Regions from separate parts of the Mycobacterium sp. ITM-2016-00316 genome, predicted to be linked through region 1. Evidence: predicted binding sites of a transcription regulator. Region 1 holds the regulator's gene; each other region holds the start of a gene.

Region 1 (3,384 bases):
GACCACCTGGATTCCCTGCAGTGACAACACGAAAGGACCGACCATGAAGACGCTCTACACCGCGGAGGCACTCGCCACCGGCGAGGGCCGCGACGGACACGGACGCACATCGGACGGGAAGGTCGATGTGGCACTGAGCATCCCGAAGGAAATGGGCGGCTCGGGCGCGGGCACCAACCCCGAGCAGTTGTTCGCCGTCGGATACGCCGCCTGCTTCCACTCCGCGCTGCGCCTGGTCGCGCGCCAGCAGAAGGCCGACGTCTCCGATTCCGCGGTCGGCGCCCGGGTGGTGCTCGGATCCGGCGACGACGGCGCCTTCGGCCTGGCCGTCGAGCTCAGATCACCCTGCCGAACGTGGATCACGCGACGGCACAGCAGCTCGCCGAGGCCGCCCACCGGGTCTGCCCGTACTCCAACGCCACCCGCGGCAACATCGAGGTCACCCTGACGGTGGCCGATGAGTGAGCTTCCGGCCCCACCGCCGACCACCCGGGCACGCACCATCGCGCGGCTGGCCCTTGCGGGCGCCATGATCTTCGCCGGTTTCAGTCACCTGTTCTGGGCGCGCGAGGAGTTCCAGGCCCAGGTCCCCACGTGGGTGCCGATGGACGCCGACGGCGTGGTGATGGCCTCGGGCGGTGTCGAGATCACCCTCGGCGTCGGACTGGCCCTGCTGCGGCGCGACCGTGTGCTGGTCGGCCGGCTACTCGCCGCGTTCTTCGTGCTGATCTTCCCCGGCAACATCGCGCAATTCGTCAACCACGCCGACGGTTTCGGTCTCAACAGCGATACCAGCCGGTTCGTCCGCCTGCTGTTCCAGCCCGTGCTGATCGCGTGGGCACTGTGGTCGACGGCGGTGCCGCGGGGCGCAGGCGGATCCGACACGCCTCGAACACATGTTTGATTATCTGCGCGTCGGCGACTACATTCGGCGCCATGAGCGACAGCACCGAAACCCCTGAGGCACGCTCCAGCCTGACCGAGCGTCAGCGCACCATCCTGGAGGTCATCCGCACCTCCGTGACCAGTCGCGGCTATCCACCCAGCATCCGCGAGATCGGCGATGCCGTCGGCCTGACGTCGACGTCGTCGGTGGCCCATCAGCTGCGCACCCTGGAACGCAAGGGCTACCTGCGCAGGGACCCGAACCGTCCACGCGCGGTGGATGTCCGCGGTTCCGACGAAATGGTGACCCCGGTCGTGGCCACCGATGTCACCGGCTCGGACGCCCTGCCCGAACCCACCTTCGTCCCGGTTCTCGGCAGGATCGCCGCGGGCGGGCCCATCCTGGCCGAACAGGCTGTCGAGGAGGTCTTCCCGCTCCCCCGCGAGTTGGTCGGCGAGGGGTCACTGTTCCTGCTGAAGGTGGTCGGCGAGTCCATGATCGACGCCGCCATCTGCGACGGTGACTGGGTGGTCATCCGTCAGCAGAACGTCGCCGACAACGGTGACATCGTCGCGGCGATGATCGATGGTGAAGCCACCGTCAAGACCTTCAAGCGCACCCGGGGTCAGGTGTGGCTGATGCCGCACAACCCGGCGTTCGACCCCATCGACGGTAACGACGCGGTCGTGCTCGGCAAGGTCGTCACCGTCATCCGCAAGATCTGAGGACGCTCAGTCCGCCCGGACGAATCCGTTCGTCCGGGCGAAGTCCTCACTGGCGAACCAGATCTCGGCCTCGGTATCGCGATATCCCGGGCTACCCGGAGCCCAGTACAGCCCGGTCTTGGTATCTGCCTTGATCGGATAGCCCTCCGGCGCGCGGTAGCGGTCACCGGTGGCGAGCCGCATCGAGGTCCAGCCGGCGTCCTCGGGCTCCTCGTCCTGGATCGCGGCGTGGCGGCCACTGGGAAAATCGGGCTCGTACTCGGGTACGACCATGGTCGGTGGATCGAACTGCCCCGCCGACGTCTCGGGAAGAGTTTCGATGCGCGTGGGCGCGGTGTCGACCGCATCCGGATCATGGTCGAAACTCAGCGGCTCCTCCTGCGGCGCACGCAGTTCCTCGAGCTCATCGCCCTCGACGTCGTGATCGTCGGAGCCGTACTCATCGGAGCCGTACTCGCCGGGTTCCTCGTCGTACTCGTAGTCCTCGTCACCGGATTCGTCATCGGCGGCGCCGGAATCGTTGCCGGTGCCGGTGTCGCCGGGGAGCACCGACGCCCACGGGCTCTGCGGCGTGTAGACGGCCGGTTCGGGCCGGCTGGGATAGCCGGACTCGAAGCGGTCCTCGTACCCGCCGTCGTAGCCGCGCTCGTAGGGGTCGTCGCCGAACTCGTCATCCTCGCGGGGGCGCCGGTTGCGCAGTACGGCGATGGCGACCAGCGCGATCACACCCACCAGCGGGATCAGGCCCAGCAGCCACCACCACGGCGAGGAGTACCACTTGTCGCCGCTGCCCGAGCCGCCGCCGGTGGCTCCCGGCGCGTCGGCCGGCGCCTCCGGCGCGTCCGCACCGGGGACCTCCAGGCCCGCGAGCTGAGACTGCAGGCCGGCGGGCTCGGTGCTGAAGGTGTTGGTCGCCTTGTCCCACGAGATCGACCCGCCGTTGAACTGCTGGCTGATGACGGTGCCGTTCTCGGTTTGATCGCCCTTCGGCGCACCGAGTTCACCCGTCGCCCCACCGAGCTTCTCCCAGGCCGCGTTCATCGCACCGCGCACGATCACCGCACCGAAATCGGGCGTCCAGAAGATCACCGGCTTGTCCGCGGCGGCGAAGGTCGCCACCCGGCTCTGCGGTGTCAGCCCGCCGTCGGCCTCACTGGCGGTGGGGAACCCGAGGTCCCCGGTCGGTCCGCCGACACTCTCGTATTTGGCCAGCACCTGACCGGTGACCACATTGGCCCCGGTGTCCGGGCGGTAGAAGATCTTGCCGCCGGCGTAGTTCTGCCCGACCCCGTCGGCGCCGATCGCGTACTGCGCGCCCTCCTCGGCCCCCAGCGGGCCCAGCGCACCGCCGGCGGCCCGGCGGGCGGCGGCGATGGACGAGGTGGCGTCCGAGGGGACCTCGATGGCCCCGAGCTGACCTGCCAGCTCGGGCGGCACCGTGGTGAAGGCCTTGGTCTTGCGATCCCAGGAGATCTCACCGCCGGTGAACTTCTGGGTGACGGTGTCGCCGTTGGTGGTCTCGTCTTCGCTGGGCACTCCGAGCACGCCGGCCGAACCACCGAGGGCATCCCAGGCCTGGTTGATGGCCCCGCGGACGACCCGGGCACCGGTGTCCGGGGTCCAGAAGATGACCGGCTGGTCGGGCGCGCTGAACGTGGAGTTGCGGCTGTTGGCCGCACGGCCCGGGCCCTCGTCGATCGTCGGGAAGCCCAGATCACTGTCGGCGGGGCCGCCGAGGGATTCGTACTTCTCCAGGATGGCGCCCGTGATGAT
Region 2 (3,384 bases), 180 kb from region 1:
GGTGTCCGCATCGAGGACACCCTGGTTGTCGGCAGCGAGAGCGCACCTACACCCGAGTTACTCACCCGGTTCCCCAAGGAACTGGCTGTTATCACCTGATCTAGGAGCTGTACAGACCGTGGCATCAACCGCCGACTTCAAGAATGGACTCGTTCTCCAGATCGAAGGCCAGTTGTGGCAGATCACCGAGTTCCAGCACGTCAAGCCCGGCAAGGGCCCGGCCTTCGTGCGCACCAAGCTCAAGAACGTGCTGACCGGCAAGGTCGTCGACAAGACGTTCAACGCCGGGGTCAAGGTGGAGACCGCCACCGTCGACCGTCGTGACGCCACCTACCTGTACCGCGATGGCAGCGACTTCGTCTTCATGGATTCCGAGGACTTCGAGCAGCATCCGCTGTCCGAGGCACTGGTGGGCCGACTCGCCGACTTCCTGCTCGAGGGCATCGGTGTGCAGATCGCCTTCCACGAGGGCGCGCCGCTGTACCTGGAGCTCCCGGTTTCCGTCGAACTTCTGGTCTCCCACACCGAGCCGGGCCTGCAGGGCGACCGCTCCAGCGCGGGCACCAAGCCGGCCACCATGGAGAGCGGCGCCGAGATCCAGGTGCCGCTGTTCATCAACACCGGCGACAAGCTCAAGGTCGACACCCGCGACGGCAACTACCTGGGAAGGGTCAATGCCTGACCGCGGGCGAGCGAAGCGCAGCGGAGCGACGGGATGAGTGACCGTCGTGGTGACCGCGGTCGGCACCAGGCGCGCAAGCGTGCCGTCGACCTGCTGTTCGAGGCCGAGGCGCGCGGGATCACCGCCGCCGAGGCCGCCGACGGCCGCAATGCGCTGTCCCACACCCAGGCCGATATCAATCCGCTGAACCCGTACACCGTGACGGTGGCCCGCGGCGTCACCGAGCAGTCGGCGCATGTCGACGACCTGATCTCCTCGCATCTGCAGGGCTGGATGCTGGAGCGGCTGCCCGCGGTGGACCGCGCCATCCTGCGGGTCGCGGTGTGGGAGCTGTTGCACGCCGAGGATGTGCCGGAGCCGGTGGCCGTCGACGAGGCCGTCGAGCTGGCCAAGGAATTGTCCACCGACGAGTCCCCGGGTTTCGTCAACGGCGTGCTCGGTCAGGTCATGCTGGTGACCCCGCAGATCCGGGCGGCCGCGGCGGCGTTGCGCCCCTCGGAGACCGGGGATTGATGTCCCACTCGATGTAGCGGAGCTTCGGGTGCGAAAGTGCCCGGCTGTCAGTGACTTTCGAGCGGCAGCCGAGTCTCAGAATTTTCTTTGGACTCATTGATCACACCGGTCACTTTTTCGGGTTTCTTGTCGGTGGTCGCACGTATGTTCGAGTCATGATCAGTGATGTGGCCGGCGGCCGGGACGCGGTGCAGCACGCGCTGTCCGACCGCGCCGCATCGGTCAAGGCGCTGCTGGACGCCGATTTCGCGATGTTCGACACCGCCGAACTGCTGGGCCTGCTCTCTGAGCGTGAGCAGCAGGCCCGCGCCGATACCGCGGTCGATCACCGGATCCTGGCCGCCCTGATGGATCGGGCCACCCCGCACGAGATCGGCGGCAAGACCTGGACCGATGTGCTGGCCACCCGCGACCGCCTCAGCGCCACCGAAGCCGCCCGGCGTATCACCGCCGCCCGCGATCTGGGGCCGCGGCACACGATGACCGGCGAAGTGTTGGAGCCGGTGCTGGTGGCGTGCGCGGCCGCGCTGGCCGCCGGCAGGATCACCAGCGGGCACATCGCGATCATCCGGGCCACGCTGAACAAGGCCTCGGCCTATCTGGATGCCACCGCGCGCGGGCAGCTGGAATCCACACTGGTCGATATCGCCGCCACCAATACCCCCGAGACGGTGCAGAAGGCCGCCGATCACGCGCTGGCTCTGATCAACCCCGACGGTGATGGCCCCGACCCGGCACGCCACCGGCGGGGGCTGAGCATCGGTCCCCAGGACGTCGACGGTATGGCCAAAGTGTCGGGTTGGGTGGACGCCGAGTTCGCCGCCTACCTGCGCACCATCCTCGATGTCTGGGCACGCCCCGGGATCAACAACCCCGACGATGAGCAGCCCCAGCACAATCCGGACCCCAACCCACTCGACGAAGACGCTGTCGACACCGACACCGACACCGACACCGAACCCGAGGCCGAGGACGAACCCGAGGACGAAGGCGAGACAGAGGCAGAGGCCGCATCAGCACAGGCCGAACCGGAGGTTGAGCCCGAATCGGAGGTTGAGCCCCAGCCTCAGGCCGAGGTCGAGTTCGAGGTGCCCGAGCCTGAGCAACCCGGGCCCGCCGGCCCACCGGTGAAGTGGGACCCCGACGAATTTCTGCGCGACCCTCGCACTCAGTCCCAACGCAACCACGACGCCATCAAAGCCGTCCTACGCGACACCCTGATGTCGAAAAGGCTCGGCCAACACAACGGCCTACCCGTCACCCTGGTCGTCTCCACCACGCTCAAAGAGTTGGAGGCCGCCGCCGGGATCGCGGTCACCGGATCGGGCACCCTCATGCCGATGCGGGATCTGATCCGGCTGGCCGAACACGCCCACCACTACCTGATCGTCTACCGCCACCACACCGCCGAACCGCTCTACATGGGCCGCTCCAAACGGTTGGCCACCAAAGCCCAACGCCTGCTGCTCTACAACCGGGATCGTGGCTGCACCCGACCCGGCTGCACCCAAGCAGCGTGTCGCTGCCAGGCCCACCACGCCAACCCCAGCTGGAACAACGGCGGACTCACCGACGCACCCGACCTCGGCCTGGGCTGCGGACCCGACAACCAGCTCGCCGAACTGGGCTGGACCAACACCATCGACCCCGTCACCGGCCGCGTGCACTGGCACCCACCACCACTGATGGACACCGGCGGCGACACCCTCAACCACCACTTCCACCCCGAAGAACTCTTCCCACCACCCGATTCCGACGAGGATGGCTGAGCTCTTGATGCATCGAGCTCGGCGGTGACTAGCGGGGGCTGTCGGTCACCGAATGAAGGATGAACCGATCCATCTCGTGCGCAGGCAGATAGGGACTGGACCGCAGGATCACCGTGCGTTGCAGAAATCGCTCGTCGGTCTCGTTGAGCGTGCGGACACCGGTAGCCGGGTCGGTGATGGAGAACCCGTCCACCGAGATGGCGAGGTTGTCGAACGCCGCCTCGGTGCCGGCGTAGCGGCCGGGGTGCGCATTGAGCCGCTCCAGCAGCGCCAGTGGCTCCAGCTCCCGCAGCGCGAATATGTCCATGCCATCGACGAACAGTGGGCGCTGCAATATGGCCGGCATGATCTCGACAAGTCGGTCGGCCCGGTAACTCAGAACGAGGCCGGGGTCGCCACGGGTTTCGGTCACACTGTCAG
Region 3 (3,384 bases), 480 kb from region 1:
GGGCTCTTCGACAGCAGCGACCGGTACCGGCATGTCTTCGGCGCGATGCTGGAGGCCCGCGGTTCCAGCTCCACCGTCAGGCAGATCTGGGACGACGCGCGCGATGCGTTCATTCCGTCGGTGGCCGAGATGATCCGGGCGGAGCGGCCCGGCTCCGCTCCCGAGCCAGCGGTCCTCGCGGCGGTGCTGCTGGAGTTCAACGACCGAATGCTGGAGCGGTTCATCCTGGGCGGGTCGCTGACGCGTGCGCAGCTGATCGAAGGGGCGGCCGCGGTGTGGTTGAGCACGATCTATGGAGAGAATCGATGAGCTATCAGGAGCTGTCCTTCACCTCGCACGGAACACGTTGCAGTGCGTGGCATTTTCGTGCATCCGGTGAGCATTCGCGACCGGTCGTGGTGATGGCGCACGGATTCGGCGGCACCAAGGACTCTGGCCTGGAACCATTTGCGGAACGGTTCGCCGCGGCCGGTATCGACGTGTTCGCGTTCGACTATCGCGGATTCGGAGCGTCCGAAGGCTCTCCGCGCCAGACGATCTCGCTGGAACGGCAACTGGCCGACTTCCACAGCGCGATCGCCGCGGCGGCGGACCTACCGGATGTCGATCGGGACAGGATCGGGCTGTGGGGTGCATCCATGTCGGGCGGGCATGTCCTTCAGGTTGCCGGTGACCGGGACGATATCGCCGCGGTGATCGCGTTGACCCCGCTGACCAGCGGGCTGGCTGCCGGCCGGGCCGCGATCGGTGAGCGTGATGTGCTGACCGCGTTGCGGTGGACCGCGACCGGGGTGCGCAGCAAGGTGTCGGTGGCCCGGGGCGGTGCGGCGACGCTGATGCCGATCGTCGGCAGGCCGGGCGAGCCCGGCGCGCTCACGCTGTCCGGGGCCTACGAGAGCTATCTGGCGATGGCCGGGCCGACCTGGCGCAACCAGATCGATTCCTCGGTGGGCATGGAGTTGGGGCGGATGAACGTCAAGGCCGCGGTCCGTCGGATTTCGTGCCCCGCATTGGTGCAGATCGGCGACTTCGATCGGTTCGTCCCCGCCGGCGCGGTGGCCAAGACCGCGGAATTGGCCAGGGCACAGGTGCATCGGTATGCCTGCGACCACTTCGACGTCTGGCCGGGCAACGAGTGGTTCGACAAGACCGTCGAGGATCAACTGGTGTTTCTGCGGCGGGTGCTCGCTCCGGTCTGATCGTCCCTCGATCACTCGCGCCCGCAAATATTCGGGTGCGAAAGTGCCCGGCTGTCAGTGACTTTCGAGCGACAGCCGAGTCTCAGAATTTTCTTTGGACTCATTGATCACATCGGTCACTTCCTGGCCGGTTTTGTCGGTGGTCGCACGTATGTTCGAGTCATGAACAGTGATGTGGTCGGCGGCCGGGACGCGGTGCAGCACGCGTTGTCCGATCGCGCCGCATCGGTCAAGGCGCTGCTGGACGCCGATTTCGCGATGTTCGACACCGCCGAACTGCTGGGCCTGTTGTCTGAGCGTGAGCAGCAGGCCCGCGCCGATACCGCGGTCGATCACCGGATCCTGGCCGCCCTGATGGATCGGGCCACCCCGCATGAGATCGGCGGCAAAACCTGGACCGATGTGCTGGCCACCCGCGACCGCCTCAGCGCCACCGAAGCTGCCCGGCGCATCACCGCCGCCCGCGATCTGGGGCCGCGGCACACCATGACCGGTGAGGTGTTGGAGCCGGTGCTGGCGGCATGCGCGGCCGCGCTGGCCGCCGGGGCCATCACCAGCGGGCACATCGCGATCATCCGGGCCACGCTGAACAAGGCCTCGGCCCGCCTGGATGCCACCGCGCGCGGGCAACTGGAATCCACACTGGTCGATATCGCCACCACCAATACCCCCGAGACGGTGCAGAAGGCCGCCGATCACGCGCTGGCTCTGATCAACCCCGACGGTGATGGCCCCGACCCGGCACGCCACCGGCGCGGGCTGAGCATCGGTCCCCAGGACGTCGACGGTATGGCCAAGGTGTCGGGCTGGGTGGACGCCGAATTCGCCGCCTACCTGCGCACCATCCTCGACGTCTGGGCACGCCCGGGCATCAACAACCCCGACGATGAGCAGCCCCAGCAGAATCCGGTGCCCAACCCACTGGAAGACGACGCTGCGGACGACGCGGTTGTCGACGACGCGGTTGTCGACGACAAGGGTGTGGACGACGAGGGTGTCGAGCCCCAGCCGCCGGCCCGGGACCAGGCCGCGCACGAGGACAAGGCCGGCGCCGATAGTGACGGTGAACTCGAACCCGAACCCGAGATGTCCGGCGTATCCGAACCCGAACCCGAGATGTCCGACGTATCCGAACCCGAACCCGAGGTGTGCGATACCGCCGGCCCACCGGTGAAGTGGGACCCTGACGAATTTCTGCGCGACCCCCGCACCCAGGCCCAACGCAACCACGACGCCATCAAAGCCGTCCTACGCGACACCCTGATGTCCAAAAGGCTCGGCCAACACAACGGCCTACCCGTCACCCTCGTCGTCTCCACCACCCTCAAAGAGTTGGAGGCCGCCGCCGGGATCGCGGTCACCGGATCGGGCACCCTCATGCCGATGCGGGATCTGATCCGGCTGGCCGAACACGCCCACCACTACCTGATCGTCTACCGCCACCACACCGCCGAACCGCTCTACATGGGCCGCTCCAAACGGTTGGCCACCAAAGCCCAACGGCTACTGCTCTACAACCGGGACCGTGGCTGCACCCGACCCGGCTGCACCCAAGCGGCGTGTCGCTGCCAGGCCCACCACGCCAACCCCAGCTGGAACAACGGCGGACTCACCGACGCACCCGACCTCGGGCTGGGCTGCGGACCCGACAACCAGCTCGCCGAACTGGGCTGGACCAACACCATCGACCCCGTCACCGGCCGCGTGCACTGGCACCCACCACCACTGATGGACACCGGCGGCGACACCCTCAACCACCACTTCCACCCCGAAGAACTCTTCCCGCCAGAGCTGCGACCGGGACTGGATGACGAAGAACCCATACTGTAATACTTACAGTCGGATATTCGACGAAGGTGGGTTCAACCATGCCAGGGGTCCTCGACGGGATACGGGTACTCGACTACGGCCGATTCATCGCCGCGCCCTGGTGCAGTGCAATCCTGGCCGATATGGGTGCCGACGTCCTGCGCGTGGAGAAACGTGAGGGCGGCGAGGACCGGTGGGTCCAGGCCGTCACCGACGGCGGTGAGGGCGGCACCTTCCTGCAGTGCAACCGCAACAAGCGTTCCCTGACTTTGGATTCCACGAGCGCGGAGGGCGCGGAGATCACCCGCCGACTGGTCGCACGCGCCGATATCGTCGTCGCCAATATGCCGTCCGCCGGGATGCGGGCCAGCGGACT

Evidence for each region. Region 1 encodes LexA, which represses DNA repair genes until DNA is damaged. Its sites were predicted from a motif close to CGAACANNTGTTCG; they were not measured.
Region 2: C6A86_RS12625 (DUF222 domain-containing protein) is a predicted target of LexA. The motif match lies at 1,333-1,346, and genes of this name have one in related genera.
Region 3: C6A86_RS09280 (DUF222 domain-containing protein) is a predicted target of LexA. The motif match lies at 1,344-1,357, and genes of this name have one in related genera.

What each region holds. Positions count from the first base shown of each region.
Region 1 is NZ_CP134398.1:2,420,751-2,424,134, reverse strand. It holds gene C6A86_RS11635 (MarR family winged helix-turn-helix transcriptional regulator) at 1-24, shown strand, start outside; partial or broken gene C6A86_RS11630 (organic hydroperoxide resistance protein) at 44-465, shown strand; gene C6A86_RS11625 (hypothetical protein) at 458-904, shown strand; gene lexA (transcriptional repressor LexA) at 937-1,611, shown strand; gene C6A86_RS11615 (hypothetical protein) at 1,618-3,384, opposite strand, start outside.
Region 2 is NZ_CP134398.1:2,605,157-2,608,540, forward strand. It holds gene C6A86_RS12610 (Xaa-Pro peptidase family protein) at 1-99, shown strand, start outside; gene efp (elongation factor P) at 119-682, shown strand; gene nusB (transcription antitermination factor NusB) at 716-1,195, shown strand; gene C6A86_RS12625 (DUF222 domain-containing protein) at 1,351-2,964, shown strand; gene C6A86_RS12630 (hypothetical protein) at 2,993-3,384, opposite strand, start outside.
Region 3 is NZ_CP134398.1:1,943,902-1,947,285, forward strand. It holds gene C6A86_RS09270 (TetR/AcrR family transcriptional regulator) at 1-309, shown strand, start outside; gene C6A86_RS09275 (alpha/beta hydrolase) at 306-1,199, shown strand; gene C6A86_RS09280 (DUF222 domain-containing protein) at 1,362-3,029, shown strand; gene C6A86_RS09285 (CaiB/BaiF CoA-transferase family protein) at 3,068-3,384, shown strand, end outside.